DNA from 2 places in the Priestia sp. 179-F W1.4 NHS genome. Region 1 is predicted to be linked to the other one. Evidence: a T-box and tRNA genes for the amino acid it is inferred to sense, from the RefSeq annotation. Region 1 holds a T-box; the other holds one or more tRNA genes.
What was found. The T-box of region 1 lies ahead of thrS (threonine--tRNA ligase). A T-box ahead of a tRNA ligase gene usually reads a tRNA of that ligase, here a tRNA-Thr.
Positions count from the first base shown of each region.

Region 2: it has a tRNA-Thr gene. The T-box ahead of thrS (threonine--tRNA ligase) is inferred to sense a tRNA for this amino acid. The anticodon was not compared.

Region 1 covers NZ_JBIQFF010000001.1:137,568-154,027, reverse strand. The annotation lists gene thrS (threonine--tRNA ligase) at 1-1,652, opposite strand, end outside; T-box leader at 1,696-1,944, opposite strand; gene ytxC (sporulation protein YtxC) at 2,005-2,865, opposite strand; gene dnaI (primosomal protein DnaI) at 2,962-3,894, opposite strand; gene ACH0CI_RS00725 (replication initiation and membrane attachment family protein) at 3,927-5,354, opposite strand; gene nrdR (transcriptional regulator NrdR) at 5,427-5,888, opposite strand; gene ACH0CI_RS00715 (hypothetical protein) at 6,132-6,518, opposite strand; gene speD (adenosylmethionine decarboxylase) at 6,612-6,992, opposite strand; gene ACH0CI_RS00705 (glyceraldehyde-3-phosphate dehydrogenase) at 7,418-8,449, opposite strand; gene coaE (dephospho-CoA kinase) at 8,725-9,321, opposite strand; gene ytaF (sporulation membrane protein YtaF) at 9,345-9,974, opposite strand; gene mutM (DNA-formamidopyrimidine glycosylase) at 10,035-10,868, opposite strand; gene polA (DNA polymerase I) at 10,890-13,517, opposite strand; gene pnpS (two-component system histidine kinase PnpS) at 13,847-15,619, opposite strand; gene ACH0CI_RS00675 (response regulator) at 15,612-16,328, opposite strand.
Region 2 covers NZ_JBIQFF010000001.1:963,194-979,653, reverse strand. The annotation lists gene ACH0CI_RS05000 (S1C family serine protease) at 1-815, opposite strand, end outside; gene ACH0CI_RS04995 (response regulator transcription factor) at 1,038-1,709, shown strand; gene ACH0CI_RS04990 (sensor histidine kinase) at 1,706-3,055, shown strand; gene cuyA (D-cysteate sulfo-lyase) at 3,091-4,083, opposite strand; gene ACH0CI_RS04980 (acyl-CoA thioesterase) at 4,234-4,752, shown strand; gene ACH0CI_RS04975 (GntR family transcriptional regulator) at 4,827-5,507, shown strand; gene ACH0CI_RS04970 (DMT family transporter) at 5,504-6,445, shown strand; gene ACH0CI_RS04965 (suppressor of fused domain protein) at 6,487-7,065, opposite strand; gene ACH0CI_RS04960 (M24 family metallopeptidase) at 7,291-8,391, opposite strand; gene ACH0CI_RS04955 (hypothetical protein) at 8,467-9,141, opposite strand; gene ACH0CI_RS04950 (LCP family protein) at 9,454-10,410, shown strand; gene ACH0CI_RS04945 (hypothetical protein) at 10,636-11,001, shown strand; gene ACH0CI_RS04940 (NAD(P)H-dependent oxidoreductase) at 11,029-11,547, opposite strand; gene ACH0CI_RS04935 (YwaF family protein) at 11,688-12,434, opposite strand; gene ACH0CI_RS04930 (ABC transporter permease/substrate-binding protein) at 12,741-14,264, opposite strand; gene ACH0CI_RS04925 (ABC transporter ATP-binding protein) at 14,264-15,214, opposite strand; tRNA gene ACH0CI_RS04920 (tRNA-Thr) at 15,480-15,552, opposite strand; gene ACH0CI_RS04915 (aromatic ring-hydroxylating dioxygenase subunit alpha) at 15,762-16,460, shown strand, end outside.

The sequences.
Region 1 (16,460 bases):
GGGAAAGCTCCTTTGTATTCTTCGATTAAGAAAGCTACAAAACGTTCCATTGTTGACACCACGCCGCGGTGAATAACAACAGGTCGATGCTGTTTTCCGTCTTCCCCTACATACGTTAAATCAAAGCGTTCAGGAAGTAAGAAATCCAATTGAACCGTAGATAGCGTCTCTTCTTTACCAAGAGCTGTTTTAACTTGAACATCTAGTTTTGGACCGTAGAATGCCGCTTCGCCTTCAGCTTCATAATAATCAAGGTCAAGCTCATCCATTGCATCTTTTAACATGCTTTGTGCTTTTTCCCACATTGCATCATCATCGAAGTATTTTTCTGTATCTTCAGGATCACGATAAGATAGACGGAATGAATAATTTTCAAATCCAAAATCTTTATAAACCGCTTCAACTAAGCGAACCACACGAATAAATTCTTCTTTGATTTGATCGGGACGTACAAAGATATGTGCATCATTTAACGTCATGCCTCGAACGCGCTGAAGTCCTGATAATGCTCCTGACATTTCGTAGCGGTGCATTGTTCCAAGTTCAGCAATACGGATTGGAAGCTCACGATAGCTGTGAATACCTTGTTTGTACACCATCATGTGATGAGGACAGTTCATTGGACGAAGAACCAGGTCTTCGTTATCCATTTCCATTGCAGGGAACATGTCATCTTGATAGTGCTCCCAGTGACCAGACGTTTTGTAAAGTTCTACACTTCCAAGCACCGGCGTGTAAACGTGCTGATAACCAAGGCTTACTTCTTTATCTACGATATAACGCTCGATAATACGGCGGATCGTCGCACCTTTTGGAAGCCATAAAGGCAGACCTTGTCCTACTTTTTGAGAATTTGTAAATAAGTTTAACTCTTTACCAAGTTTACGGTGGTCACGTTCTTTTGCTTCTTCAAGAAGACGAAGATGCTCGTCTAAATCTGCTTTTGTAAAGAATGCTGTACCGTAAATACGCTGCAGCATTTGATTGTCGCTGTCTCCGCGCCAATAAGCACCTGCTACGCTTAATAGTTTAAACTCTTTAATTTTACCTGTTGACGGCACGTGCACACCTCGGCAAAGATCAAAGAATTCGCCTTGTTGGTAAATCGTCACCTTTTCACCTGCTGGAATCGCATCGATCAATTCAAGCTTTAGTTCATCGCCAACTTCTTTAAAAAGTTGAATGGCTTCTTCACGAGAAACTTCTTTTCGTTCAATTTCAATATTTGAATTAACGATTTTTTTCATTTCTTTTTCAATTCTACCTAAATCTTCAGGAGTAATTGATTCTTCCATATCGATGTCATAGTAAAACCCATTTTCGATAACCGGGCCTACACCTAGCTGTACTTTTACATCTTTGTATAAACGTTTGATTGCTTGAGCCATTAAATGCGCTGTACTATGGCGCATAATTTCAAGCGCTTCAGGAGCATCTTGCGTAATGATTTCAAGACTGCCATCTTGTTCGATTGGCGTACGTAAATCCAGCAGCTCGCTGTTTACTTTACCTGCTAATGCTTTTTTCTTTAATCCCGGGCTAATAGAAGCCGCAATATCTTCTGTTGATGATCCTTTTGGATACTCTTTAACAGCTCCATCAGGAAATGTCATTTTGATTACTTCTGACACAACTTTCCACTCCTTTAACATAACTAATAAACTTTTTGTAAAAACAAAAAACTCGTCCCTTATAAAAAGGGACGAGTTGTGTATACACGCGGTACCACCCTTGTTTCCTCTTCGTATCTTGGATAACCCAAATAACCCGAAGCGGCTCGAGGTTTTATAACGGAAATTCCGTCAGTAATTACTAGAGACGCTGCTCGTTTACTACTGAAGTTTAGAGGTGGTAAGAATATATTCCGTGTTAGGAGATTTTCAGCCTAGATCTCCCTCTCTATAAACCGTAAATATACACTCATGTCCTCATCATAACTTGTGACATATAGCTGTTTTTCAATATGCATTTATTATATTCATTTTCAAAATAGAAATCAACCTTTCACGTTATATTTTGCTTTTGATCAAACGGAAATTCATTTTTTTCGTATAACATCACTTTTTCTTGAAAAATATTTTGAATGGTATAAACAAAATCATGATCATGCTGGTCGCTATACAGATGAATAGCAGCTGGAGATAAACTCAGCAAAGGCGCGATGATAGTTGAGTCTATGTATACTGATTCTTGTTCAGATAGAAAGGCCTCTGCTAGGGCTGCACATTCACGCTCCGGAACATATCTACTGCTTTGGTCGTACAATACAAACTTGTTTTTATTCAAATGCATTACATACACATCGCCTGTAGATGACTGTCTTTCATTAGCTGCTTGACGCAGCTGATGAATAAGAATTTGATAGTCTTGTTCAAGCTTATATTCATCAATCGCCAGCTCAGCATAATAGCGCAGCCGCTCTTGATATTCTTTTAAACGGAATTGGAGAAAAGACTCAAAGGTGAATGTTACATTATGAATGAAGAAGTCTTGAAGAGCCTGGCGGATAAGTAATTCTCTTGGAAGGGAAAATGTTTTTTGCGGAATTTCGCCTCTCTCTCCTTCCATAATCCCCCCCATAATTTGAAGCAGCAAATCTTGTTCTTCCTCTTCTGAATAGAAAAATTGTTCTTTTAATATGTTTACCATCATCTTTTTTTCTTTCTTTTTTAAAATCACGTGCGTTAATACCGGTATCACCATGTCTTGTAAAATGGCCTCTCGATTGTATGTCTCATCAATAACTAAAAGCTGATTATTCACCAACTTCAAGCACTGTGAACCATATGATAAAGCGCTTCGCTTCGCGCATAAAGACTCATATACAATGACTGCGTCTTCTACATATTTAAAGAATATTTTCATTCCTCATAGCCCCCCTTTGGACACGCTTTATTAATGTATATGGGGCAACATGCAAAAAAATGAGCAAGTCGTTACAAGAAATGTAAAACGACCTGCTCATCTATTTCGTTTATTCTCTCCATTCATTTCAACGGGAATGGCTAGAGACTTAATTCGTTCCATGACACGAGCGGCTTTGAGCTCTTCCTGCTCGCCTCGTTGGGTATAAGTCAAATGATGTTGAAGCTCTTTAAAATTTAAATTCGAGCTGAAAAATGTCGGCAAATTTTCGAGCATGCGGAATTGTAAAATGGTTCCGAGCACATCGTCTCGCATCCAGCTCGTTACAGATTCTGCTCCGAGATCATCAAGCATAAGAACCGGTACTTTTTTGACATACTCTATTTTCTCATTGAAGCTTTGATCTTGAAACGAACCTTTTAACTCACGCAAAAACTCCGGGACATACAGAATCGTAGATTTCACTTTCTTTTCGGCTAACGCATTGGCAATTGCTCCAAGAAAATACGTCTTCCCCACACCAAACGAACCGTGTAAATATAAAGCTTTCATTTTCTTATTTGGCTCATATTCTCGCACAAAATCTCTTACTAATTTAATGGCTTCAAATCTTCCCTGCTCAATTTCAATATCAGACATCGTTGCCTGTAAAATTTCTTTGGGCACGTACATACACTGAATAAAAGATTCTTGTTCTTTTCGCTCATCTTCTTGTACTTTTCTAGGACAGCGTTCATACTGTAAATCAATATTACGGCCTTTTACAACCAGCTGAGGGTGATACCCCTTCACCATATTGACACAGCTTTGCAGAGAAGGGCATTTGTCACAGCATTTGCTCTGATCGATAAATTCATGCATCTTCATCAAGCCTCGGTCGACCATTTGCTCATCTAACTCATGGCGATGCTCTTGCAGAAACGTTTTAACTTCGGGATTAGACAGAATACTGTTTCTTAATGCTTCTAAACGTGCTTTAAAATCCTTTTTGTTCACTAACTGATTTAGTGAATCATTGATAGGCTTCATCTTTTTCACCTCATCTCTATCATACCTGCTTTTTATTCTTTATGCTTTTGTTTTAGCTCTTGATCTAACTGCTTGAGCTCTTCTTGTAGCTTTCGTTTTTCTTCTTCAAATCCATCCACTTCTTTTGAAGGCTGCTTTTTCTCTTCTTTTTCTTCATCGCTCAACCACTCTGGCACCATTTCTTTACGCACAATTTTTCGTCCGGCCGTTTTTTTATTTTGCTTTGCCTCGGTCCAGTTCTGATATTCTTTCTGTTCATTTTTAGCTAAATTCATGGCATCTTGAACAGTTTGTACCTTTTTGCGCGCCCAGTGTCCAGCAATTTTCTCTACATAGCTCTTAGATAATTTCATATCGGACCTTAGCATAACATAGTAAATCAGAACATTTACTACCCCTGGTGAAAGCTTTTGATTAAACATCACTTCTTCAATCATTTGCAAATCTGCTTTTGATGGCTCTGCCCCCCCTGAAAACTCGATCAATAGCTGTCGAGGAGAGGTGACTTCTAGCTGTTGAATGAGCTGCTCTTCCTTAGTCTGAGGCTGCTTTTCCTGCATGGTACGAAGCATAGGAGGCTGAATTTGTTCGCTTAGATTGGGAAGTGCTTCTCCATTTTCAAATTGGTAAAAGGACTGTGCTGCTTTTCTAAGCAATTCAATATCAACTTGATCATTCTCATTTAGCGAATCGAGCACTACATTTTTCATTTGAAGAGGATCAATGCCATATAAAAAAGCTAACTTTTCAATCGCTTGTTTTACTTTAGATGTAATGGACCTTTTCGAAATCATTGAATCTGTTAGGCCTGCTAAAAATAAATCAAAATCAAAGGAATCCGGGCTCATCTCAATAGAAGCACGGTTTGAAGAATCTATAAAGTCCGTTTGAGCATCAGGAGAAAATACATCCTTGCTTTCAGACTGAAAACTTGGAGCCAGCTCCGTTGCTTTAACTGATTTAAATACATCGTTAAATGAATGCGTCACATCTTTGAACGATTGATCATCCACGAGTGAATCCGAAAAATAATTTTTTATTTTTTGAAAGATGGATTTTCCTAGTCGGTTATATAAATATACATTTAACACGCCATCGTTAAAGAACTGATGGGGCGTAAGAGGAGGAATGAGCTCATAAATGAACACACGAACATCATCTTCTTCCTTAATATATGTTTTTAACAAACCAATACCTTCTAATTTTAACCGCTCATGGTAAATAGCTTTCAAATTAATTTGCATCATTGACATTAGGTGATGATGCGTAGACTCTTTTCCCCATAAACGATCTTGTTCCAGCTCGCTCCATAGCGTCATATACAAACCAAAACACGTCGTACCCACCAACGGCTGATAGAGCATTGTTAAAATCTTTCGGTCGTATTCCTGCAGTATGCCGCTCGAACGAACAACATAACGATCGACCGGTATCATTTCTTTCCAATGTTGTTCTTTCATGTCGTTCCCTACCTACTTTTAAAGTAATAGAAATGACAAAAAAAGAGCCTAAAGAATACTTCAATAGCTCTTTTACAGTCGTTCCTTCTTAATTAAATCTTTTAATTCATCAATAAATACATTGATGTCTTTAAATTGTCGGTATACCGAAGCAAATCGAACATAAGAGACTTCATCGATAGCAGCTAATCGCTCCATCACCATTTCTCCTACCACATCTGACTGCACCTCTGATGTACCCTGACTGCGCAGCTCTGTTTCAATATCGTGTACGGTATCTTCCAGTTGTTTTAAGCTTACTTGGCGTTTTTCACACGCCTTAATTAACCCTCGAAGGATTTTGTCTTTGCTGAACTCTTCTCTCGCTCCATCTTTTTTTACAACAATTAACGGAAGTTCTTCTACTTTCTCAAAAGTTGTAAAACGATAGTGACACTCTTCGCATTCACGTCTTCTACGAATAGAGCGGCCTTCTTCTACAGGGCGCGAGTCCAGCACTCTCGTTCCATTGTAATGACAGGATGGGCACTTCATATTCTCAGCTCCAATAATAAACCTTGTTTTTCTTTTTATTTTCTCTCATATAAGTTAATTTTCATCTATGTTAGCCGGCTATTCGCCATTTATTATGATTGTCATCATCATTTCCTTTATCAAACACGATGCTATATTAAAGGATTTACTTTATTCCATCTTATAGAAAACAAGGCTTGAATACAAGTAAAGGAAAAGGAATTTCCCCATTTTATTTCCTGAAATTCAAAAATGATAAGGAACTTACGAAGAAAGAGGAATAAGTTTTTGATCAAAGCTCTTATAAAGCGTACGTACAAGTTCTTTGCTAAAACCAAAATCAACTGGCACCACTTTTGACTCTGTTGTAGCAGAAAAATCGATAGCGGTTTCAAGAGGACGTACGCTAATAATGGTAATCACAACAAAAGCTTTTCTTCCTTTTACAACGTTTAAGCTAATTTCTCCTCGCTCTTCATACGCAGCAAGTATCTCTATCCCTTGCATATGCTTCAACATTTCATGAACTTGCTTAAATGCATTCCCAGCCGTTGTTTTGTAATAATGCGTTTTTAGAGTCGGATCTGAATGACGATCGCTTGTTTCTACATGATTAGAAAATAAAGATTTAACTACTTGTACTACCCCCATGTTGTTATCCCCTTTGTTTTTGCATATTAAAAATTTATATACTAAAAAGAGGTGTGTAATACACCTCTTAACTTACGTAATCAATCGACACTATTAAAGTGCATTCGCTTTAGTTTGTTTTACCTGAACAGGACCCATTCCACGTGGTAATTCAATTGTTTCACGTGTCTGTGCACTTAGAGCATCTGCAATATAATCTGCTGCGATTGTAGGATCTAAATGACCACAAGTATAAACATCGATACTTGCATAACCATGCTCTGGGAAGCTGTGAATCGTTAAATGTGATTCTGAAATAATAACAACGCCACTTACACCTTGAGGTGCAAATTTATGGAACGCTACTTCGCGAACTTCCGCACCAGATTTTAAAGCTGCATCAACAAACGTTTTTTCAATATAATCAATATCATTTAACTTATCGAAATCGCATCCCCATAATTCTGAGATGACATGACGACCCATTGTTTCCATAATGATATTTCCCCCTTTAACAATTTTTAATCGTTAAACATGAAGTTCTTTCGCCATATAGCATGTTAACTACCACGGGGGAAAGTTAGTCCAAAGAGGTCCTAACCCTTTAAGTAGCCACATCACCGAAAGGTACACAAGAAGTTCACGAAACATAGTATACTTTGTTTACATTTATTTTGCAATACGTGTTTTGATTTTATTAAAGATTGTTCCCGCAGATAGACCTATACAAATTACCCCTGTATTCTCGTGAGACAGTGTGTAAAAGCTGCTAAACGACTATTCATTTTTTTATTAAAATTGAGGAAAAGAAACACTCCTTTGCATGATTATCTTATTGCTTTTCCCTATTCTTTTGAATAAAAACAAAAAAAACAGGGCGATAGCTCCCTGTTTTTTTAAAAAAGCAATCTATAGCTTTCTTAGCTTACTCTTATCTTTGATCCATTACGCATTTCTGCAGCAATATATCTTACCAAATCGACTACGCGCTGAGAGTAGCCCCACTCGTTATCGTACCAAGCTAACACTTTAATTTTATGATCTTCCATTACGATAGTCGATAGTCCATCTACAATCGCTGAATGAGGATTTGTATTAAAGTCAATTGATACGAGTGGTTCCATTGTTAAATTTAAAATATTCTTTAATGGTCCTTCAGCAGCTTTAATGAACGCTAGATTAACATCTTCCATCGTCACAGGTTTCCTTACATCCACAACTAAATCGACAAGCGATACGTTCGGCGTAGGAACGCGCAGCGCCATTCCATGAAGCTTTCCTTTTAAATGAGGAAGAACTAATGAAAGCGCCTTGGCTGCTCCAGTTGTTGTAGGAATAATTGATTGAGCACACGCACGGGCTCTTCGCAAGTCTTTATGCGGGTTATCAATATTCTTTTGATCATTTGTATATGCGTGAACGGTCGTCATTAAACCGTTTTCAATTGTGAACGCTTCGTCTAACACCTTGACAACTGGAGCTAGACAATTTGTCGTACAAGAGGCATTAGAGATAATGTTATGCTGATTCACATCAAACTCTCGTTCGTTTACGCCCATCACAATAGTAATATCTTCTTGTTTACCCGGTGCCGTTAAGACAACTTTTTTAGCACCTGCTTCAATATGTAACTGCGCTTTTTCTCTTGAATTAAATTTCCCTGTTGCTTCAACAACTAAATCAATCCCAAGCTCTTTCCAAGGCAAATTCAGCGGATCGCGTGAATTTAATAGCTGGATTCTTTTACCGTTAACAATTAGCGCATCATCATCACATTTAACATCTCCATTAAATGGTCCGTGTATAGAGTCATATTTGATTAAATGTGCTAATGTTTCTGCTGGATAAGATGCATTTATAGCAATAATATCTAAATTCTCCTCTATAATCGCTGTGCGAAAAACCATTCTTCCTATTCTCCCAAAACCATTAATGGCAATACGTGCTTTCATGGCTATACCCCTCTCTATATGTGTTATACTATTTAACTTTTTATATTGAATAGTATAACATAAATATTTAAAAAGTGAATAATATTAATTTTTTTTAATAAATTATTTTAATTAAGTTTTACTATATGTATATAGCGAGAACAGATATTTAACACATTCTTTTTTAGAAGCTCGTAAATATTCTCAATAAAAAAATCCGAACGAGCTTGATTCTACCTCAAGAATCAAGCTCGTTCGGATTTCCCTTCAGCTAACATACGTTTATCTCAGCCTCTTTAATCTAGCCATAGGGCTAATATACTTAAAAGCTGTTGTTTTGTTTCCTCTACAGGTCCGTTGTTATTGATCACCGCATCGGCTAAGGCTACTTTTTGAATCAAAGGCAGCTGTGCGTGGATACGTGCATAGGCATCTTTCGTCGAGAGATCATTACGAGATTTTAACCTTTCTAGCTGCACAGGCTCATCGACATATACAACCACTACTTTATCGACTAAATGCGTCAAATCACTTTCAAACAGCAGCGGAATATCTAATACCACAGCATCATATCCTTCCTCGATATACCTTTCCTTTTGAGAAAGCATTTCTTTTCTTACCGCAGGGTGTACAATTGCATTCAACTTTCTACGTTCTTCCTCTTGAGAAAACACAATTCCCCCTAAAGCCGCTCGATTGATCTCCGCATTTTCGTGAAGAATGGCACGGCCGAACGTCTCTACAATTTGGTTATATGCTTCTTTTCCTGGTTCGACGACTTCTTTTGCAATGTGGTCAGCATCGATTACTGGAATATTAATATCTCTCAGCATTCCGGTTACCGTACTTTTTCCACTAGCAATTCCGCCCGTTAATCCAATTACAATTGACATTGGCCTCTCCTTTATCGCTTTATTTAAAATCTAAAAATACCTAAAATAATAAGCAGAACTCCCGGTAAAAAGGAAAACATTTTCATCCATGATAAACGTGAAAAAACTTTGCCAAACTGTATGCCAGCACTTAAAAAAAGTGAACTCATAAGAGCTACAGCAATTGCTAAAGCATACGGCGAATAACCTAATAAAGCTGCTCCAAACCCTGCTCCAAATGCATCAAGAGATAATGCAATTCCAAGTATAAATGCTTCAATCCCAGTGATGGAACCTGAATTATCTAAATCTGCTGCCGTTGGTTTTTTCAATACGTTAATGACTAAGCCAATTGACTTAATTTCAATTTTCACTAATGTTTTTTCTTCTTTCACTCGAGATGAATCTGCCGGACAAAAAAACTGGTATAAAATCCACATTCCAAGTAGAACAAGAATACCTCCGCCTACTTTATTTAGTACATCCACTGAAAATAGATGCGTAAGTACCTTTCCTAAAAACATAGAAAACATTAAAGAAAATGCTGAGCAACATGAAATAATAAAAATGGATTTCAGCGGGATTTTCACCTTTCGAAGTCCGTATGTCAGGCCAACGCTAAAGCTGTCAAGACTTACGGCAAAAGCAAGAATAAGTAAAGAAAATGTTATCATGATGAGAGGACTCCTTTCCCTTCTGTCTATACGTAGTATATGAAAGGAGCCCATCCATTGTTATTTTTTAGCCGGCTGACAATTTGGGCAGATATGTGTTCCTCTACCGCCTACAACAAATTTTTCAATTGGGGTACCGCAAATTTTACAGGATTCGCCTTTTCTTCCGTACACGTAAAGCTGCTGCTGAAACATGCCTATTTGCCCCTGTGTGTTTACATACGTGCGAATTGTGCTTCCCCCTTGTTTCACCGCTTCTTGAAGGGTCGCTACAATTTCTTCGTACAATTTTTCATACTCTTCGTCTGTTAATTGGCTGGCCACTCGTTCAGGGTGAATCCCTGCGCGAAATAGTGCTTCATCTACATAAATATTCCCTAGCCCAACCACGACATTTTGATCGAGTAAAACCGGCTTGATTTTTCGAGAGGTTTTGCCGATTCGCATTTTTAACTGACTTGGATTAAATGTTTCGTCAAACGGTTCAGGTCCAAGGCCAATAAGAGGAGGAAACAGATCTTCCTCTCCCTTTTTAAATAAGTGCATGGTACCAAATTTCCTTACATCCCGGTATCGTAATTCTGTTCCGTCGGTGAAGTGAAAAAAGACGTGTACATGCTTATCTGGTTCGTCTGCATTTTCATGGAGAGCATATTTTCCTTCCATACGCAGATGAGAAACCATCGTATAATCATCGAGTACAATTTTCAAAAACTTACCTCTGCGTTCAACATCTCGAATGGTTTGTCCAACAAGCGCGTCACAAAACTGCTCAACTTGCTCAGGACGTTTGATAATATTAGGCCATTTAACGGTTACACGCTCAATGGTCTTACCACTGGCTAATTCAATCAACGTACGTCTGACGGTCTCAACTTCTGGTAATTCTGGCACGTTTGTCACATCCTTTTTCCACTACTTTGCTTCGTACCAAGTCTTTCCGTAAGAATAATCTACTTTCAACGGAACTTCTAGCTCTAAAGCATGCTCCATTACTTGTGGTACGATTTTCTCTAAAATTTTAATTTCTTCTTCTGGGGCTTCAAAAATCAGCTCATCGTGTACTTGAAGCAGCAGCTTAGCCTGAAGATTTTCATCTTTTAAGCGCTTATCCATTTCAATCATTGCTTTTTTAATAATGTCAGCTGCTGTCCCTTGAATAGGCGTATTCATAGCTGTACGCTCAGCGAAGCTGCGGAGGTTAAAGTTTCGGCTCGTGATTTCAGACAAGTAACGGCGGCGGTGCAAGAGCGTTGTTACGTATCCCTTTTCTTTTGCATCGCGCACAATCGTATCCATATACTCCTGTACACCCGGGAAGCTTTTTAAATAGCGTTCAATAAAAGTAGCCGCTGCTTTTCTTGTAATTCCTAAACTTTGCGATAAACCGTAATCACTGATGCCATAGACGATTCCAAAATTAACTGCTTTAGCCTGACGGCGCATATTCGACGTTACTTCTTCTCTTTCGACGTGGAACACATCCATCGCTGTTTTCGTATGAATATCTAAGTCATGCTTAAACGCATCAATTAGCTTTTCATCATTTGCAATATGAGCCAGTACGCGCAGCTCAATTTGTGAATAATCCGCCGCAAATATTAACCAATCAGGCTGTGAAGGCACGAACGCACCTCTTATTTTTTTACCTTCTTCAAGACGAATCGGGATGTTTTGCAAGTTAGGATCTACTGAGCTTAACCTTCCCGTTTGAGTTAACGTTTGATTAAAGCGGGTATGAACTTTTCCATCGCTTTCATGAATAACCTTTTTTAACCCTTCGATATACGTAGACTGTAATTTTCCTAGCTGACGGTATTGTAAAATCTCTGGGATAATATCATGGGCGCTAGCTAATTGCTCTAATACATCAGCTGATGTGGAATAGCCTGTTTTTGTTTTCTTTATGACTGGAAGCTGCATTTTTTCAAAAAGAACAACTCCTAGCTGCTTTGGTGAATTAATATTGAATTCTTGTCCAGCGTATTCGTAGATTTTCGCTTCAATTTTTTCAAGCTGTTCTCGAAGATCTTCGCCCATTTCATCCAAACGCGCCCGATCAATTTTCACCCCTTGATATTCCATATCGGCAAGGACAATGGCAAGAGGCATTTCAAGCTTTTCAAACAGCTCAAACTGTTCATTTTCAACCAATTCTTTTTCCAACACTTCTTTTAAATAAGCTACGGCGGCTGCTTTTCTTATAACATGCTCAGCTAGCTGAGCAGCTTCCGCAATGCTTCGCTTAGCTCCTTTTCCATACACCGCTTCATCTGATTGCACTTGATGATATCCTTTTAATTTTGCAATTGTCGCTAGGTCATCATTTGCTTCAGCGGGATTTAAGATGTAAGAAGCAATCATTACATCATGTTCAATTCCTTTAATTTCATGCCCCGCCCATTTTAACGATACAATCGTACGTTTTCCATTAAATACCGTCTTTTTTACATCTTCATCTTCTAGCCATGCTGTAAACTTGGGAGATGAAAGAGCTGTGTCTTTATCAATAAAATAGTGGCCGTTTTTGTTGCTGATTCCAAAACCGAGCAGCTGATTGTGATGATAGTTTTCTTCATAACCTTCTACGATCAGAGCTGCTTCGCTTGTTAACATATCATCGTGAACTTCCTGCACTATTTCAAACGTCAGTTCTTCAAAATCTGCTTCCTCTTCTGCTGATTCACCAAATTTAGCAAGCAGAGAATTAAACCCAAGCTCTTTAAATAAAGAGATGACCTTTGAAGATTCAAACCCGTCATATTTCGCATCTTCTACAGATACTTCAAGAGGCGCTTCGCAATAAATAGTTGCAAGCTTTTTACTCATGATGGCTGATTCACGATTATCTTCTAGCTTTTCTTTTAATTTTTTACCGCTGACTTGATCGATAGATTGCAATACATTTTCAACGGTTTCAAACTCTTTTAATAGCTTTAAGGCTGTTTTTTCTCCAACTCCAGGCACACCTGGGATATTATCTGAGCTGTCTCCCATAAGACCCTTCATATCAATGATTTGCGCAGCCGTGATTCCATATTTTTCATCAATGGCTGCAGGCGTATAGGAATCCACATCCGTAATTCCTTTTCTCGTAATATCTACGGTTACATGCTCTGACACAAGCTGAAGTAAATCTTTATCACCGGAAATGACTTTCACGGCCATTCCTTTTTGTTCTGCTTGTTTTGAAAGTGTACCGATAATATCATCTGCTTCGTACTCAGGCAGTTCATAGCGCTTAATTCCATATGCATCTAATAACTCACGAATAAAGGGAAACTGCTCTGAAAGTTCAGGAGGCGTCTTTTGTCTGCCTCCTTTATATTCTGTAAATGTTTTGTGACGAAACGTTGTTTTCCCTGCATCAAAAGCCACCAGTAAATGCGTTGGCTTCTCTTCCTCTAAAATACGTGTCAGCATTGTAGTAAAGCCGTATATGGCATTTGTATGTATTCCTTTATCATTGTTTAAAAGCGGCAAAGCAAAAAATGCACGGTAGGCAATACTATTCCCGTCAATTAATACTAGTTTTTGTGTCATTCATGTTCCTCCATTTCGCTCTCTTCTTATCTTACCTTTATTTTAGCAAACAATAAGCTTTAAGGACAAAAAGTACTCTTGAATTCAACGTTTTATTTTCATATGGTGATAAGATCTATACATCATAAAATAAAAAACACCGCCTGGTTATTTTAGGCGGTGTAGCATGTGAATGGATAGAAATTGTCAAAAAGAATCGGCGAAAATAGCACGGTTAAAGCTATTTTCGCCTTACATATTGGCTCCTTGGATGAAGGGGTTTCCATGAAAAATTGTATCAATTAATTATTAAGCTACATTAAATAAATTGTAAAAGGAACGTAAACATTTTACATCTGCGGCAAATACTTGTGCAGCTTCACCGAAAAAGTTGTCCCTTTATTGACTTCACTTTTCACTTCAATTTCCCCTTTATGAGCTTCAACAAGATGTTTAACAATTGCTAATCCAAGACCTGTTCCTCCGGAATTGCGGCTTCTTGCTTTATCTACTCTGTAAAAACGCTCAAAAATACGTGAAATTTCATCAGAATCAATACCGATACCTGTATCTTGAACATGAACCGTAATCGTTTCTTCTTCCTCTTCAAGCGAAACGTGAACGGTTCCTCCAGGCATTGTATACATGAGTGCATTGCCAATTAAGTTAACGAACACTTGCATAAGGCGCTGACTGTCACCATCAATCCACGCTTCTTCAGGAAGCGTATCTAACGTTAGAGTGATTTCTTTTTCATTCGCTCGGTTCGATAGCACTGTTATGACCTCATAGAGAAGGGTATTCAAATCTACTGAATGAATGCTTAGTTTAAAACCTTGCTGTTCAACTTTAGATAAATCCAAAAGATCTTGAATCAAGCTCTCCATGCGCTGGCTTTCCGTTAGAATAATAGATAGAAACTGCTCTCGCAGCTTTGGATCTTCCATGGCACCGTCTAACAATGTCTCACTAAACCCTTTAATGGACGTAATAGGCGTTTTTAGTTCATGAGACACATTCGCTACAAAGTCACGGCGCACTTGTTCTAGTTTTTTCAGCTCGGTAATATCATGGAAAACAAGCACAATGCCTTTCCATTCATCGTTTAAGCCAATAATCGGCGCTCCGTAAACATCAAAATATCTTCGTTCAATATTTAAAGGCAAAACGACTTGTTTTCGAACCTTTACTTCGGTCATAAATATTTTTTCCACAAGTTTAATGATTTCTTTGTGCTCAAATACCTCATAATACAAGTGATAAAGGAAGTCGTCCGGATGTATATGAAACTGCTCTTTATAAGCTCGGTTCACTAAGTTTATATAGCCTCGACTATCGATAAGAAGCATACCGCTTCCCATATTTTCAATTAGGGTGCGCAGCCTGTCCTGCTGCATTTCTTGATTAGTGATAGACTCTTGCAGATTACGAGCAAGTGCGTTAATAGACTGACTCAGCATCCCTGTTTCATCTACATAATCTTCATATGTACGAGCTTTATAATTCCCTTTTGCAAGTTCCATAGCCACCTTGGTTGCCGATTCAATAGGACGGGTATAGCGCCCCATAATCTTTACACCTAAGAGTAAAATCACAATCAAAGCTAGACCTAAGCTTCCAATAAGAAGCCCCCAGATTTGCTGATTTACTTGTTTTAATGAATCAAACGATGTACTCAAAACAACAAATCCCTCTTGCTTACCTTCTATAATAAGCGGGATACCATAGTAATATAAGTCGTAATCTTCTTTAATTTGATCAAAGCTTTTTTTGCTGTTTAACTGCTTTTTTAATACTTGTTGGATTACAATACTTTTTTCGATTCTTTGCTGCTTGCTACCTGGATTTGAGTCAACTAATATTTTTCCATCTTTTTGAACGACAGTCGTTCGTACACTTAGCGAATGACTGATTTGATCAACTTTAGATTTTAAAGCAGGACTTGTGATGCCTTCTTCACTAATGTACATTTCCACAAGCTTTGCTTCTTTTTCCATTCGCTCTTGAAACGTTTGAAAATAAAAGTTTTTAAACAACTGCCCCAGCAGCAGGCCAAGACCTACTAATACAATAATAATAAGTACTAATAGAGCCAAAAGTAGCCTTGAACGAAATTTATTCATCTACCTTTGGTTCCTCCAGCTTATATCCTAATCCTCTAATCGTTTTTATATAAACCGGTTTTCGCGTATTATGTTCAATTTTCTCACGCAGATGGCTGATGTGCACATCTACAATTCGCGTATCTCCGGCAAAATCATAATTCCACACTGCACTCAGCAGCTGATCACGAGTTAATACCCGTCCTTTGTATTTTGCCAAATATAATAATAACTCGAATTCTTTCGGAGTAAGCTCAAGCTGCTGTTGATTAAAGTAGGCCTCATAATGATCTGGAAGAATTTTTAAATCACCAATCATGATGCGTTCGCCATCTTCCTCCTGTTCATTTTCCTGAGCAATAATTTGTGTTCTGCGTAAAATGGCTTTTACACGGGCTACTACTTCTCGAGGACTAAATGGTTTCGTCATGTAGTCATCTGCGCCAAGTTCTAGCCCTAATACCTTGTCAAACTCATCGTCTTTTGCAGTTAACATTAAAATAGGCGTCATCACTTTTTGCTGACGAAGCTTTTTACAAACTTCAATTCCATCCATTTTAGGAAGCATCAAGTCTAACACAATTAAATCAGGTTTTCCTTCTAATGCCTTGTTGTATCCTTCTTCCCCATCTTCAGCTGTTTCTACTGTAAAGCCAGCTTGTTGTAAATTATATTGTAATAATGTTGAAATTGATTGTTCATCATCTACGACTAATAATTTCTTACTCATATTAACGATATAAGCCTCCATCTAGTTAAATTAAACCGCAGCTTCATCCAAATGATATTATTTTCTATTTATCTTCTCTTATCATACAATGTTTTAGCCTCGTTCTCCAATACATTTCAACATTTTCAGAAA
Region 2 (16,460 bases), 830 kb from region 1:
TTGATCAGGGCACCGCCGCTGTTTCCTGGATTAATCGCCGCATCCGTTTGAATTGCATCTACGTTCCAATTCTCTGAAATAGGGACAGAGCGTTTTGCTGCGCTCACGATACCTTGTGTGACCGTACGAGAAAATTGTTCACCAAGAGGGTTTCCGATTGCAAGAACCGTTTCACCCGCCACTAAATCTGATGATTTTCCGAACTTCGCCACTTGTTCAACATTTTTGTCGGACATTTCAAGCACCGCTAAATCCGTTAGCGCATCAGCTCCCACAATTTTAGCTTTTTCTTTTTGCCCGTTTGAAAGTGACACTTCTACTTCGCTTGCGCCGTCAATAACGTGGTTATTTGTTACAACGTATGCTTTTCCATTTTCTTTTTTGAAAATAACACCGGAACCCGTTCCTGCTTCTTGCGTTTGGGTATCTCCAGAAAATGGATTTGTTTGCTGCTGGATGTTGTTCACGCCTACAACAGCGGCTGATACTTTATTTACAACTGAAACAAGATCTGACTGATTCACGGTGGTGCTTACTGTTCGAGGCGTTGTGCTCGTTGTTGCTGCCGTTTGAGTCTGCGTTGTTTGATTCACTGTATGCGTATCCGCTGAATCCATTAACCCTAGCTGCGGAGCGCCGTATAGCACAATTCCTCCCCCTAGCACTGCTCCCGCGATGGAAGATGCGATCACTGGAAATAAGCGTCTTTTTGGAGGCTGTGATGATGACGCAGGCTGATACTGATCATAGCGCCGCTGGCGGTTTTCATATTCTTCTTTTCGTTCTTCCTCTCTTTCATAATCACGTGGATCCATGAAAATCACTCCTTTTAACGTAGCAAATTTTATGTTATCTATACTATAAAATAAAAGTTTGGGATAAGTATCAAAACAATATGTGAAATTGTGAAAAATTTCTTTATAACAGCAAACACGTAGTATAATAGCGGGTACATAAACCTTTAAAGAAACGCGCATAGATGGCGCAATATGCTTTATTTACCTTAATTTTCATATATTCAGAGGAAGGTGTCAAATTTGAGCTTTACACTATATTTAGTAGAGGATGAACAAAATTTAAACGAAGTTTTAACCCTTTACCTTCAAAAAGAAGGCTGGGACGTTCGCTCATTTTTTAACGGCACGGACGCAAAAGAAATGATTGCAACTCCTCCGCACCTGTGGATTTTAGATATTATGCTGCCTGATATTGACGGGTATCAGCTCATTCGCGAAATCAAGCAGCAAACGCCACATGTGCCTGTTATTTTCATTTCAGCACGCGATGCCGATATTGACCGGGTTCTTGGACTTGAAATGGGCAGCGACGACTATTTATCAAAGCCTTTTTTGCCTCGTGAACTAGTTATTCGAGCAAACAAACTGCTAAACCTCGTATATGGTTCCACTCAAAAGAAAACCGATACCATTACGCTGACTCCTTATGAAATCGATTTACATACGCGTACAGTCAGTGAAAATGGAAAGCCGATTGATTTGACGTCTAAAGAATTTGATTTTCTTGTCACTATCTCAAAAGACCTTGGACAGGCTTTTTCACGGGAGCAGCTGTTGAATCTCATTTGGGGAGAAGATTATTTCGGCACAGACCGAGTGGTGGATGATTTAGTGAGGCGCGTGCGTAAAAAAATGCCGCAAGCACGAATTGAAACGATTTACGGATACGGATACCGGATGATGAAAGCATGAAAAACAAGTCGCTTGCATTTCAAATTTGGCTCGTCATCTCGGGTATTTTACTGCTCATTTCAATTTTGCTCGCTATTTTATTCCCAACGACGCTTAGGCAGTTCTTCACGAATGAAATTTATACCACTATTGAAAATGAACAGCATATTTTAAAAGAATACGGCCTGCCAAGCCGCTCAGGTGAATACTACTTTAGCAATGAAGACAGTGAACCAACGCTTGGCAATCGAACCGTGGATCATATTTTATTGCCTGAACATGCGGATATCTCTTATTTTTCATCACGGGTGTTGCCTCAAGACTTTTTGAGAAAAGCACAGGAAGATGCAATCAGTCAGCGGAAAATCGTCGCTCGCTATGAAAAAGATCTCGGCAACCGGACGCTTTTTTATGTGATTCGAAAAGTAAGCGTAAACGGACAGCCTGCTTTTTTACTTTCATTTTCGTGGGATACGTATCGCAACGCGCTCACTTCTACTCTTTTTAAACAGCTGCTTCTTGTCATTTCAATTGTATTTCTATTCAGCTGGCTTCCATCTATTTGGCTATCAAGATACTTAAGCAAGCCGCTTGTATCGCTTGAAAAAGATGTAAAAAAAATCGCCGAACAAAATTGGCATGAACCTGTTACAGTCAACCGTTCCGATGAAATCGGCAAGCTAGGCGCGTCCATCGAGCAAATGCGCAAAAGGCTCGTATCTAAAGATGAAGCACAGCAAACGTTGCTTCAAAATATTTCACATGATTTAAAAACACCGGTAATGGTTATTCAAAGCTACGCTCAGTCGATTCAAGACGGCATTTATCCAAAAGGTGATTTATCCCAAACGGTAAAAGTCATTGAAGATGAATCCAAAAATCTTGAGAAAAAAATCCGTGATTTACTTTACTTAACCAAGCTTGACTATATGTCCACTCACCAGCTTGCACAAGACGACTTTGATTTTACTGCACTTCTTCATGAAGTAGTGGATCGCTTGCGGTGGAGGCGCCCTGAAATACAGTGGGAATTTGACGACGTAAATGCAACGATTAAAGGAGACAAAGAGCTGTGGACAAAAGTCCTTGAAAATGTACTCGACAATCAGCTGCGCTATGCTGATACGAAGGTTTCACTTTCACTTACTAAACACCAAACGAACGTTCAATGTACCATCAGCAACGATGGTCCGCCGATTGATCAAAGCGTGCTTCAACACTTGTTTGAACCGTTTAAAAAAGGAGCAAACGGTGAATTCGGTATTGGCCTAAGTATCGTAAAGCGTATTGTTACGATGCACGATGCAGCCATTACGGCTGAAAACACAGACGCCGGAGTGACGTTTTCACTTACTATTCCTATATAAACTAAAAAGGCAAGGGAGTCGACTCCCTTGCCTTTTTATGAAAAAACCGATGTATATGCATAAAGAGCTGGTGAACCCCCGGAGTGAATGAACACCACATTCTCATCTTTTTTAAAATAACCTTTTCGAATTAAATCAATCAGGCCGGCCATCGCTTTTCCCGTATACACAGGATCCAATAAAATTCCTTCCGTACCGGCCACAAGTTTGACTGCTTCCACCATCTCTTCTGTTGGAACAGCATAGCCTGGACCGACATATTCATCCATACAAACAATATCTTCTTTTTTAAAAGGCGTTTTGCTATGTAAATGATCATAAAGTTCACTCGTCAGCTTGGCAACTTTCATTTCTTGCTCTTCTTTAGCACGACTCACATTCATTCCAATAACAGACACCCCGCTTTGAAGGCCTTGAAAGCCTGCCACTAGCCCTGCGTGCATGCCTCCGCTTCCGCTTGTGCAAACTACGTGGCTAAGCTTTATTTGTTGCTCATAGCTTTTCATAAGCAGCTCCTGTGCGCAGGCAGCGTAGCCTGTTGCACCGATAACATTTGAACCTCCTACGGGGATTAGGTACGGCTTATGACCTTTTTCACTTAGCTCGCGCGCTACTTTTTCCATTTCCGCTGTCAAATCCGAACCTTCAGCGACAAACCGCATGTCATGAGCGCCTAATAAATGATAAAGAAAATAGTTTCCCGTCGGCTGATCACTTGCTTTATTTTCCCCTTCTTCTAATACGAGCACGCATTTCATTTGCTCTTTTACGGCAGCAGCAAGCGTCAAACGACAGTGATTGGATTGTATCGCACCGCACGTTACAAGCACGTCTGCCCCTTGTGCTTTTGCATCAGCTACTAGATATTCAAGCTTACGCGTCTTATTTCCGCCCCCTGTCAGTCCAAGCATATCATCGCGCTTCATATAAATTGAAGGTCCGTTTAACTGCTGAGATAAAACCGATAGCTTTTCTAAAGGTGTAGGGGAATCCGTATATTTTCTTCTAGAAAATTGCGTTAAGTTCATGCTCTCATCCTCTCTTTCATATTTGTTCTATTTTACCATATAGAAGCTTTTGAAGAGCTTTTTACGAAAGGGCTTTCTATAACTTGTATACATAAGAACAAGTAGTCAACATACATTAAACCATATAAACAGTTTGAAGGAGTGTTTTCAATGAGTGAAAAAGCAGTACTTTGCAGCGTCTCACGAGTAGTCAAATCACAGCACATTTTTCCAAATGACCTAAACAATCACCACACCCTTTTTGGCGGCAAAATTGTCGCTGACATGGACATGACGGCTTCTCTTTCAGCAGCTAAACATTCCAGAAAGTCGTGTGTTACAGCTTCCATTGATCATGTTGACTTTATCGAGCCCGTCACAGAAGAAGATTTTATTTCATATGAGGCATTCGTTGTTGTCACAGGAAAAAGTTCCATGATTATTTTTGTTAAAGTCATTGCCGAAAATTTGTTAACGGGCATTAAACGTATTGCTGCTACTTCTTTTCTTACCTTCGTCGCATTAGAAAATGGGAAGCCTGCTCCCGTTCCTCAAGTTATTGCTCAAACTGAAGAAGAAAAAAGCCTTCAAAAAGTAGCTCTTGAACGAAAAGAGTCCAAAAAAACGCAGGTTGAGCACAGCAAAGCAATTGCGCGCATCTTATCTAAATCTTTGCGCAGCAGTAATTAAGCTCTTCATCTAAAAAGCAGCTGTCTGCTTTTTAGACGAAGTTTTTTAGATTTCACATTGTTATTTAATGTGATATGCGATATATTGGTTTTATGAAAAATAACATTCAACCTCTCAAACGACTTTCCCTACGGGAGGAAGTCTATCAAACACTTAAACACAATATCGTTATGCTTGAATTTCAGCCGGAACAAAAGCTTCAGGATAAAGAACTGGCTGAGCAATTTGGAGTTAGCCGCACTCCTGTTCGAGAAGCATTAAAAAGGCTCGAAGATGAAGGCCTTGTACAAACGACACCTGGTTCTTCTACAAAAGTGGCTCCATTAAACCTTGAGGAGGCAAAACAATCCTTTATTGTCGTCGCAGCTCTTCATGCACTTGCTGCTAAGCTGGCTTGTACTTCGTTACAAGAAGAAGATATGGGCGAATTAATCAAACATAATCAATCTCTAGAACATGCAATCAAAACAAAAAATGTACTGAAAGCGATCGAAGCGGATGAAGCATTTCATTCCGTTTTTTTAAACCGGGCGAATAATTTAGAGCTAGAACGTGTTGTAAAACAAACAAGCGCCAAAATTCAACGTCTGGAAATCGCTCGCTTTTCTTCTCTTGCTAGCCTTGCTTCCGTTGATCAGCACAAAGAAATCATAAATGCTTGCCGTCAAAAAGATTCCGCACTGACATCACAGCTTGTCGAAACAAACTGGCTGACACTAGGTGAAGCGCTGACAAGTGAGGAGGAAGCAAAGTGAAGCCTCTTTTATTAGGCGTTGCTGCATCATTCTTTTTTGCTTTTACATTCGTTTTAAATCGAGCGATGGATTTATCTGGAGGCAGCTGGGCATGGAGCGCATCTCTGCGCTATTTTTTTATGGTACCTCTTTTGCTTATGCTTGTTTATTTTTGGGGTGGCATCAAACCTGTGGTGGCAGAAATAAAAGCCCAGCCGCAAAAATGGCTGCTATGGAGCACGGTCGGATTTGGCTTATTTTACGCTCCTCTTTGTTTTGCTTCCGCCTACGGTCCCGGCTGGCTTATTGCAGGAACTTGGCAAATCACGATTTTATCGGGGTCTCTCCTAGCTCCTTTGTTTTACAAGGAAGGAAAAAAGCGAGGAGCCATTCCTTTCAAGCAGCTAGGTTTTTCGTTTATTATTTTAATAGGAGTTGTGCTCATGCAACTTGAGCATGCGACTGAACTGTCGGCGGCTACTGCCTTGCTTTGTACGATTCCCATTTTAATTGCGTCTTTTGCGTATCCGCTTGGCAACCGTAAGATGATGGAGCTGTCGGCGCTTAATACGTTTCAGCGCGTGCTTGGAATGACGCTTTCAAGCCTGCCGTTTTGGATTATTCTTTCTGTCTATGCCTACTTGACCGATGGACTACCAAAACCAACTCAGATGTATCAAAGCAGTTTAGTTGCTTTACTTTCAGGAGTGTGTGCAACGATTTTATTTTTTGCGGCAACTGACCTTGTGAAAAAAGATTCTCACAAGTTAGGTGCAGTTGAAGCTACACAATCGATGGAAGTTTTATTTGCCCTGCTAGGAGAGGTCTTCCTTCTATCAAGTCCTTTGCCATCGATTCTTTCTTGGGTTGGAATGGGAGTTATCGTAGCAGGCATGGTGCTTCACAGCTACCAAACGAGTCATAAAAAAGCTATACCTCAAAAAGAATTGACCTACTAATCAATAACAAAAAAGAGCGTCTCAGTCGGCGCTCTTTTTGTTTATACAACAGATCTTCTTTCTAAATTGAAGACATTAACCTGCTCAGCATCAAAGCGGCTTAGCAACGAATCTACTCCGTACTCAAGTGCAAAAGCACGTTCATTTTCTGAAATCGGAACGGCCTGCAGGAACGTTACTTTTTTATCAGATAGTTCAATCGTTGAAAAATTATCCCATAAAAACGGCGGAATCAGCAAAATGTGCTGCATATGAAAGCTGTCATCAAGGACTGCAATAACGTCTTTATAAATAGCTCCTGGGAAAATGGAGACATGAGATTTCATCATATGGAAAATACAGTTTGCTAAAATAGCAGAATAAATACCGAACTCCTCATGACAAGCCCCAACGATTTCAATTCGAAGCGGGATTCCTCCAACTGTATAACCTGTCGGACATTGATGTCCACCGAGCGTTGCATACGCGGTTACGTCTTGACGCGGATGATTTTCACATGCCACAACGTGAATACCATGCTTTTTTCGTTCATCTGAATAATCTTCAATTCGGTCCTTTTGACCAAATACATCTATTGCTTTATGTATAATTAATTCTTCATCTTTTGTAAAATTACTCATAAAAAAACCTCCTTGCTTGCGACCTTAAAAAGTCCCCTACTGTACAGCATATACTACCGCACTCGCTTACGATATAGTTTTTAGAAAATGTGATAGAAATGTTATCGTTTCGTAACATACTATGAAATTGTCTCAAGAAGCAAACAAGAAACCTTAACCAATTTTTTCTTTTCCCATAAAAAAATAGAGCCTGCACCATGGCAGCCTCTATTTTTTATGACATTATTATGAAATAATTTGTAATTCTTTTGGGTACTTCGTTAACGTTTCGTATCCATCTTTTGTGATGATTACATCATCTTCAATACGCACGCCTCCGAGTCCTGGAATATAGATACCCGGTTCAATCGTATACACCATGCCTTCTTGAAGCACATCATCATTGTTGCGGCTCATTGAAGGAAACTCATGCACGCTGATACCAAGACCATGACCAAGACGATGCAAGAAACACTCTCCATACCCTGCTTCTGTAATAATATTGCGTGCTACCATGTCCAAGTCGCCAATGCGAGTGCCAGGCTTGGAAGCTTCAAGAGCTGCCTGCTCGGCGCGCTGTACCGTTTCATAGATTTCTTTTTGCTTATCATTAATCGACTTGTACGCGACTGTACGCGTAATATCTGAACAGTATCCATCTAGCACTACACCTAAATCGAAGAGAACCATATCTCCTGGCTTTAACGTGCGAAGACCTGGGTTCCCGTGCGCTTCTCCCGTTTTTTCACCAAATAACACCATCGTTGAAAACGACATCTCACGAATTCCTTTTCGCTTTAGCTCGTATTCAATTTTAGCCAGAACATCCATTTCCGTAACGCCTTCTTTTAAGGCAGCTACGCCTACTTCTACGCCAAAATCAGCTAATGCAGCTGCTTTTTGCAGAATCTCAACTTCACGCTCATCTTTAATTAAACGCAGCTGATTTAATTTCTCTTCTGCTCCGACTAGCTCAGCATTTGGATATAAATTAAGCAGTTCTTCAGCTCTCGCATACAGCAGCTGCTCTTTCTCTACAGCAACTTTTTTCACATCCATTACGTTTCGTTTATGTAAAGCTTCTTTAATAAGTTCCCAAGGATTTTGATGGTCTTCATATCCGATCACATCAAATTTCCAGCCGGCTTCTTTTGCTTGACCCACTTCCATTGATGGACAAACAAGCATCGGCTCCGCTTCATTAAATAAAAATAAACCAAGCAGACGCTCATGCGGATCCGTGTGAAATCCAGTTAAATAAAATACGTTTTCAGTTGACGAAATAAAGGCCGTTTCTACATTCTTTTCCTTCAGCCATGATACGACTTTTTGCAAACGTGCTTCCATTAAAAAAACCCCTTTCATTGTGCAATATTACTATTATAACATAGTTATTTAGCAATATTGTACAATGAATAGAGGTTAAGACAAAGCCGCGTGAAGAGTAGTAAGCTGCTCTTTAATCGCTTTTCGCTGAATACTTACTTTCATCAGCCAGCCATTTTCTCCGTATCTATAAATAAATTCGTACGTACCTTTAGGAAAATATTCTTTTACCAGCATGTCTCGGTTTTCAACAAATCCCGGATCGCCAATAAAATAGTTACCTTCTTCAAGCGGGAGCTCATGAACTTTTTTTTCTAGCTGCTTCTCTTCGTCTTCGTCATCATCTATCACAATGTGCAGACCACTTTCATCACGCACAACGTCAAATTCACCGTTTTGTTCAAGCTCAAGCACCGGCACCACTTGTCCATTTACCGTTAGCAGCTGCTTGGTTCCTTCAAGGACCTGGGACCAATGATCATCGTATAAAGTAGAAGAATAAAAAATATAGCCCTGAGATTTATATAATAAAAGCAGCTGTTCAAAATGATTTTTCACTTGTTCTTTATCAAACAGAATAACAAAATGCTTTCGATAGAAAAAACTTGTAAAAGGCAGAATAGACGATTGATTAAGCTCTTTAATTATTTCAGCACTATCCTTACCTGAAATAATAGCTCCGGTCAATTCCCCCGCGCCATAAGGTTTCCAATGACTTAACGCCGCTTCTGGAATCAGCACAAGGTTCGAAGATGACACATATATACTCATTCGCTTCACTCCTTTTTTCTACACTTAGACCTATATTTGATTCTCAACAAACAGAGACTTTTCTCATATTCCACTCTTAAAAGACAGAACTTTTTCCCTAACTATGATAGATTATAACAAATATCCTCGAAAAAAATAACCTTTATTTCCTCTTTCTTCTATTTATACCCTTCTCTTATTTTAGCTGTCTTCGCAGATTTACTAGTGAACGTACTTGCTAATCTAATTCCTTAGTGTTAATTTTATTATGTCGTTTTATAATTTTTTGCATAATTGGCTTCAAACAAAAAAGTATTAATATTTTTGAATGCGATGGTGAGACATTTGGAAGAACGTACAGAACGTAAACAACATAAAAGAAAAAAGCAAAGAAAAAAGAAACGCTTTAGAAAGCTACTTCTTTTCTTTCTCATTCTTGTAATCGCCGCTGGTGCATATGTGTATTATCAATACCAACAAGGGTTAGCAGAAGCAGACGGAGCTTTTGGGAAAGATGGACAGTTTGATTTTAATGGTGCAAGTGCCAATTTAGATAGCATGAATGTGCTGCTTCTTGGAATTGACTCTCGAGGTGAAGAACATTCGCGTGCCGATACAATTATGATTGCTCATTATGACAAAGACAGCAATCAGCCTAAAATTGTTTCTTTGATGCGTGATTCATATGTGGATATTCCTGGACATGGCAAAAACAAATTAAATTCAGCCTATGCATTTGGCGGGCCCGAACTAATGCGTAAGACAATTAAAGAAAATTTCGGCATAGATGTAAACTATTATGCCGTTGTTGATTTTAAAGGTTTTTCTAAAGTTGCGGATACGATTGCCCCTGAGGGAATTACGGTTACCGTGCCACACGAAATGTCATCAGGAATTGGCATGACGCTAAAACCTGGAAAACAAACTCTTCACGGAGATAAATTACTAGGATACGTGCGATTCCGCCATGATAGCCAAAGTGATTTCGGGCGCGTGAAGCGTCAACAAGAAGTGATTGGTAAATTAATGGATGAAGCTCTTCAAGTAAAGACACTGGCGAAAGCTCCTAAGCTATGGGGTGTCATTGATCCATATGTGGATACAAATATTCCGCCAAAAACATTTATTGTGATAGGAAAAGATTTTTTAGTTGGAAATCAGCCAGATTTAAAATCTCTTCGTTTACCGGTTGAAGGTTCCTATTCAAATGAACGAATATCCGGTATTGGTGCTGTTTTAAGCATCGACCTTGAAGAAAACAAACAAGCGTTACAGTCATTTTTAAATTAGGAAAAGGTGTCCATTAGAGGACACCTTTTTTTATACTATTCAAAAAAACTTCTGTTTTTCCTCCCTATCCTTCAAAAAATTTTCAGCTTCGACAAAAAATGGAGATAAAATAGAGTTGTTTTCTAGAAAACAGCCGTTTCTTTGGAGTTCTATTTTTTCTCCTGTATGCGTATATGAAAAGAGAAGGACTTCTTTTTTATATTTTTTAGTCAAGGAGATGAAATGATGAAATTATATGGTTTTCAATCTGAAGAAGAGCGTTCCTTTCTTCATTCTACCTATAAAGTAAACCCATTGCTTTCTCATACTGGAGATGTCAAAATCAGCTTTTTATCTTTTCAAGAAAATGATTATACCCCCCGTCAAGAAGCTACGATTCCACAGCTTCTTTTAGTCGTTCACGGGGAAGGCTGGGTAGCTGGCGATAACGGACTAAAAATTTATATCAAACAAGGTGAATCAGCATTTTGGAGAGCTGGGGAATCTTTTGAAGTCGGGAGTCTAACGGCTATGACAGGACTACTGATTGAAGGATTAGATATTGCTCCTCAAAAGCTGCTTACTTCTTTCTCACGAACAAACGCAAATTAAAAAGCCGCTTTGACGCGGCTTTTTTTATTATCTTAGTAATTGAGCGTAGTTTTCTGCGCTATCTTGAATAACTTTGTCACTCAGGTCACCGCCTGCTCCTTGAAATAAAAATGGAGTTTGGAACTTCATACCTGTTAAATTTGCCATAGCTTGGAAAGGAAGAAGCAGATGATTCATTGGGTAACGGTTGTATCCCCCTTCTTGATAAGCTTCTGCAGGGCCTCCTGTCGAAGTAGCTACGACAAACTCTTTTCCCTGAAGTTTAGTACCTTTGCTTCCATAAGCCCATCCGTATGTTAAAACAACATCTTGCCACTCTTTTAAGAGTGCTGGTGAGCTGTACCAGTAAAATGGAAATTGGAAAACAATACGATCGAATTGAACAGCTAACTCCTGCTCTTTTTCTACATCAATTTTGAAATCGGGATAGTTTGCGTATAAATCATGAACGTACACATCCTCCTCTTTTTTTACTCGCTCTGCCCACGCTTTATTAATACGAGAAGATGCTAGATTTGGATGCGCTAAAATAACCAGTGTTTTCATTTTGATACTCTCCTTCTGATGTCTGTGCTTGCTTTTTTCTTTTCTATTTTTTACGCTTGCCTCTCACGGCTTGTTCACTCATTCTTTCCTTTTACTTCAGGAAATCCGAGTTCGTTTACACTTATAAATTACCAGTATTATCATTCTGCTTCAATAAAATTGACTTTGCTTTTATCACCTTTAATTTTTTTATGTACCCAAAACGGAAGATAAAGGACAAGAAAACTAAGAATCATAATTCCTTCAATCCATACTAAATACCAAGGATGAGGTCCAAGAACATCCAGCAAGGAAGCGTGCTCTGGCTTTTTCATCATGTATAAATAATTCGCACCCAGTAAACGATTCATGAAATAGATAAAACCTCCGTACAGATTAACAAATACTACGCTTACCCATAAAGAACGAAACGTCGGCTCATATCTGCAGGCAGCAATTAGCATACAGCAAGCAAGTACCAAACCGCCATGCGATACATAGAACTGCACATAGCGAAACTGGGCATACGCATAGCCGCCAAGGTCTGGGGTAATCATCGCTTGAACAGAGCTGCTGATTCCTGCGAAGTACACAAAATAAAAAAGAAATCTGCTTTTGGTTATCAGCATAACAGCAGCCAGCAGCACGACTATATCACTCAGATGAAGAGGCAAAGAAGTTTCAACGGACCACTGATGACATCCGATTTCCCAAGCCTGGTAGGCCGTTTCTGAAGCAATTAGAACGAGTGAAAGCAAAATGAACACAAACCTCTTTTTTCGCAGCTGCTTTCGACACAAAAAAATAACTGTTCCTATGATCACGATAATGGCTAAAGTTACAAGGTGTTCAACTGAAAAAAGCTGAAAAGAATGTTGTACAGGATGACACGCAAAAAATGAATTCATAACGGCGCCCCCTCTCCATCAAAAAACAAATTTGGTACCTTTAGCTTGTTCATAAAATCGTATTTTCATTAATGCTTCTCTCACAGCAAAAAGAGATTGAAACATAACGAAATCACGCCAATATAAAGAAGAACAAATGGGGTAAATGATCGAGTATGAATTGCCTCTTGCGCTCCAATCAATTGCTAGAAGCACCTACATATATGAAAGCCACGTCCACCATGCCAATAAAAAGATCCGAACGATTTATCGTTCGGATCTTCTTTTAGCTAAAATACTTTTGTACGGATCGTTTTGTCTTCATTTTTATTTTTTAATTAATCCTTTTTTCAGTAAGAATTGATGAGCGACTTCTTCAGCCGTTTTTCCTTTTGCATTTACTTGATAGTTCATTTCACGCATTTCGTCGTCACTGATTTTACCACCCAGTTGATTTAAGATTCTTTTCAGTTCAGGGTGCTCTTTTAGCGTATCTTCACGAAGTACAGGCGCTCCTTGATACGGAGGGAAGAACTGCTGGTCGTCTTTTAAGACTTTTAAACCAAACTGTTTGATTTCGGGATCCGTTGCGTAAGCATCAAGCATGTTAATATCGCCTTTTTCAACAGCGCGATAGCGAAGCTTCGGCTCCATCGTTTTAATATTCGGGAAAGTAAGGCCATATTCTTTTTGAATGCCTACGTAGCCGTCTTCACGATCTTTAAACTCAAGCGTAAATCCTGCTTTTACTTTATCTGTTGCATTTGCCAAATCTGAAATGGTCGTTAGATTATTTTCTTTGGCAAATTCTTTTGTCACGGTCAATGTGTACGTATTATTAAACTTCATTGGATCTAAATAGACAAGCCCGAATTTCTTTTTAAATCCTTCTTTTGCCTGCTTGTACACCTGTGTTTCATCTTTGCTGTCCGGCTGTTCCTTTAGATGCGTCACAATGGCTGTCCCCGTATATTCAGGGTACAAATCAATTTCCTTGTTACGCAGAGCCTCAAATACAAATACCGTTTTCCCAAGCGACGAACGAAGGTTTACTTTCATATCGGTTTGATCTTCAATTAATTCTTTGTACATATTGATTAAAATATCTTGTTCTGCACCAATTTTCCCTCCGATAACAAGGTCTGGTTTTGTTGCGCTCATCGCTGCAAACGGAGAAACAAGAATAAGTACTAATACGATGATCATGATGAACGAGCGTTTTTTGGACCCTTTTTTAGCAGAGTGTTCAATCGTTCGCAGAATTCCATCAAAAATAAGCGCTAATAATGCTGCTGGAACGGCTCCTAATAAAATCAAACTATTATCGCTTCGGTCAATACCAAGCAAAATTAAGCTTCCGAGTCCGCCTGCTCCGATAAGAGCCACGATTGTCGCTGTACCAATAATGAGTACCATCGCTGTGCGAATTCCGGCCATAATGACAGGAAGCGCTAGAGGAAGTTCTACTTTGATTAATCGTCTCCACGAGTTCATCCCCATGGCTTTGGATGCTTCAATTAAAGATGGGTCCACTTCTTTAATTCCGGTATATGTATTTCGTACAATAGGAAGAAGCGAATATAAAAACAGTGCAATAACCGCGGGAAAGGTTCCAATTCCGACAAGAGGAATCAGTAATCCTAATAAAGCGAGTGAAGGAATGGTTTGCAGTACGGCTGTTACGCCAATGATCGGTTCAGCAATGCGGTCATGCCTCGTTAAGTACAGTCCAAGCGGCACTGAAATTAATACGGCGATCACAAGAGCCAGTAGTGAAATTTGAATGTGTTCAAGAAGAGCTTGAAACAGGGCATCTCCTCGTTGATCTAATAATGCGCTTAGTGCATTCATTACAGCGTTCCTCCTTCTTTCGTTTTATCAGAAAGAAACGCTAATAGAGTTTTGCGCGTTACAACGCCAATGCGTTTGCTCCCTTTTTTCACAGCTATTGCTTCATGGTCGTAAAGGGCGTCCATTGCCTGCTGAACAGTGGCGGTTGAAGCTAGCTCTTCGGTAGGTTCTACGTCTGGCTGTTCACTTTCTTTGACAAACATATCCAATGTCTCAAATAAAGTATTTCCTTGATTTCCAATAAATGTTTTCACAAACTCATTTTTAGGCTTTTGAATGAATTCCTCCGGGGTGCCAACTTGAACAATTTCCCCATCTTTCATCAGGCAGATACGATCTCCAAGCGTCATGGCTTCGCTCATATCATGCGTAACAAACACAAATGTTTTTTTGATTTTTTCTTTTAAGCTAATAACATCTTGTTGAAGCTGTTCGCGGCTTAACGGATCGAGGGCACTAAAGGGTTCGTCCATTAAAATAACGGGAGGATCAGCTGCGAGGGCACGTGCTACACCTACACGTTGCTGCTGGCCACCTGAGAGCTCAGACGGCTTTCGGTTTCGATATTGCTTTGGGTCTAGTCCTACCAAGGTAAGCAGTTCATCAATACGCGTTTTGATTTTGTTTTTCTTCCAATGCTTCATCTCCGGTACAATGGCTATATTCTCAGCAATGGTCATATGAGGAAAAAGAGCAATCTGCTGTAGCACATAACCAATGTTCCAGCGTAGCTCATGTATGTTGTGGTCCGATACGAGCTTATCTTTTATGTATAGTTCTCCTTCGGTAATATCATGAAGACGGTTAATCATTTTTAAGGTGGTTGTTTTTCCACATCCACTCGGACCAATTAAAACGAAAAACTCTCCTTCTTTTATTTCTAGATTAATATTTTTCACGGCGGTCGTACCGTCTGGATATTGCTTTGACACATTCTTAAACGTAATCAAATTATCGTTCACACTCCCTGTTGAAATTTAACCCCTAGTTTCGTGTACCCAATACTTAGAGGTAATAAACATTCTTTTAAGAATATTTCTAAATATGATTCATAAGACATAGTGGAAAAGATATACATGTTTTCTAACAGCCTCCTAATAAGGCTATCAAACTGTTAAAGTTTTCACAAGGCGGGGAAGAATAATTCGGAGAATAAATTTAAAGCCAATCCAAATAAAAAAACCTTCTTTCAACAAGAAAGAAGGTTTTTGAGTATGCTAGCGACAGGGATCGAACCTGCGACCTCTTGCTTACCATGCAAGTGCTCTACCTACTGAGCTACACCAGCGTCTTGGAAAATTATATCACGTTTAAATTTATTTAGGAAGCGCTTTTTAAATTTTTTTATTGGTATATTCTCTAATTTGCGTCTTCTGAAATTCGCACTTTCTACAAAGTTCCATATTTCATGTTAGAACTTCTTACATAAATTGTGTGAATTTTCTTTTTTTATATTACCCTTAGTAAAATAGCTTACAAAAGAAGGGAAGAAAATAGATGGAACAACAACCAACCATGACAAAATCAAAAACGGCAACTCCCTACCCAAGAGACTGCACGTTCAGCCTGGAAGATTGGACGACGCTTGCTAAGTATTGGTACCCCGTCGCACGCTGCAGTGATGTAACAGAAAAACCAACGTCCGTAAAATTACTAGATGTAAATCTAGTTTTATACCGCACCACACACAAAGTTGTAGCGGCACGTGATTTATGCGTTCACCGAGGCACCCCGCTTAGCATGGGCTGGGTGGAAGATGATGAAATTGTCTGTCCTTACCACGGCTTCCGCTACGCAACGGACGGCGCATGCACGTCAATTCCAGCTCACCCTGACGCCAACATTTCTCCCCGTCTCTGTATGGCCGTCTATCCAGTTATTGAACGATATGGATTAGTGTGGACGTCCCTGACAGGAGAACAAGATAACCTGCCTTATTTCGATGCGTGGGAGGACCCTGATTTTCAGCAAATTGTTTGTCCGAGCTTTGATATCATGGGTTCAGCCGGTCGTCAAATGGAAGGCTTTTTAGACGTAGCTCATTTTGCTTGGGTTCACACAGACACATTTGGTGATCGAAACAACGCCTTTGTGCCTAAATATAAAGTAAGCGATACAGACTATGGGCTTCATGTAGAATATACGAGCACCGTGAGCAATTATTCCAAAGAACAGCAGCATTTAAATCCACCTGAT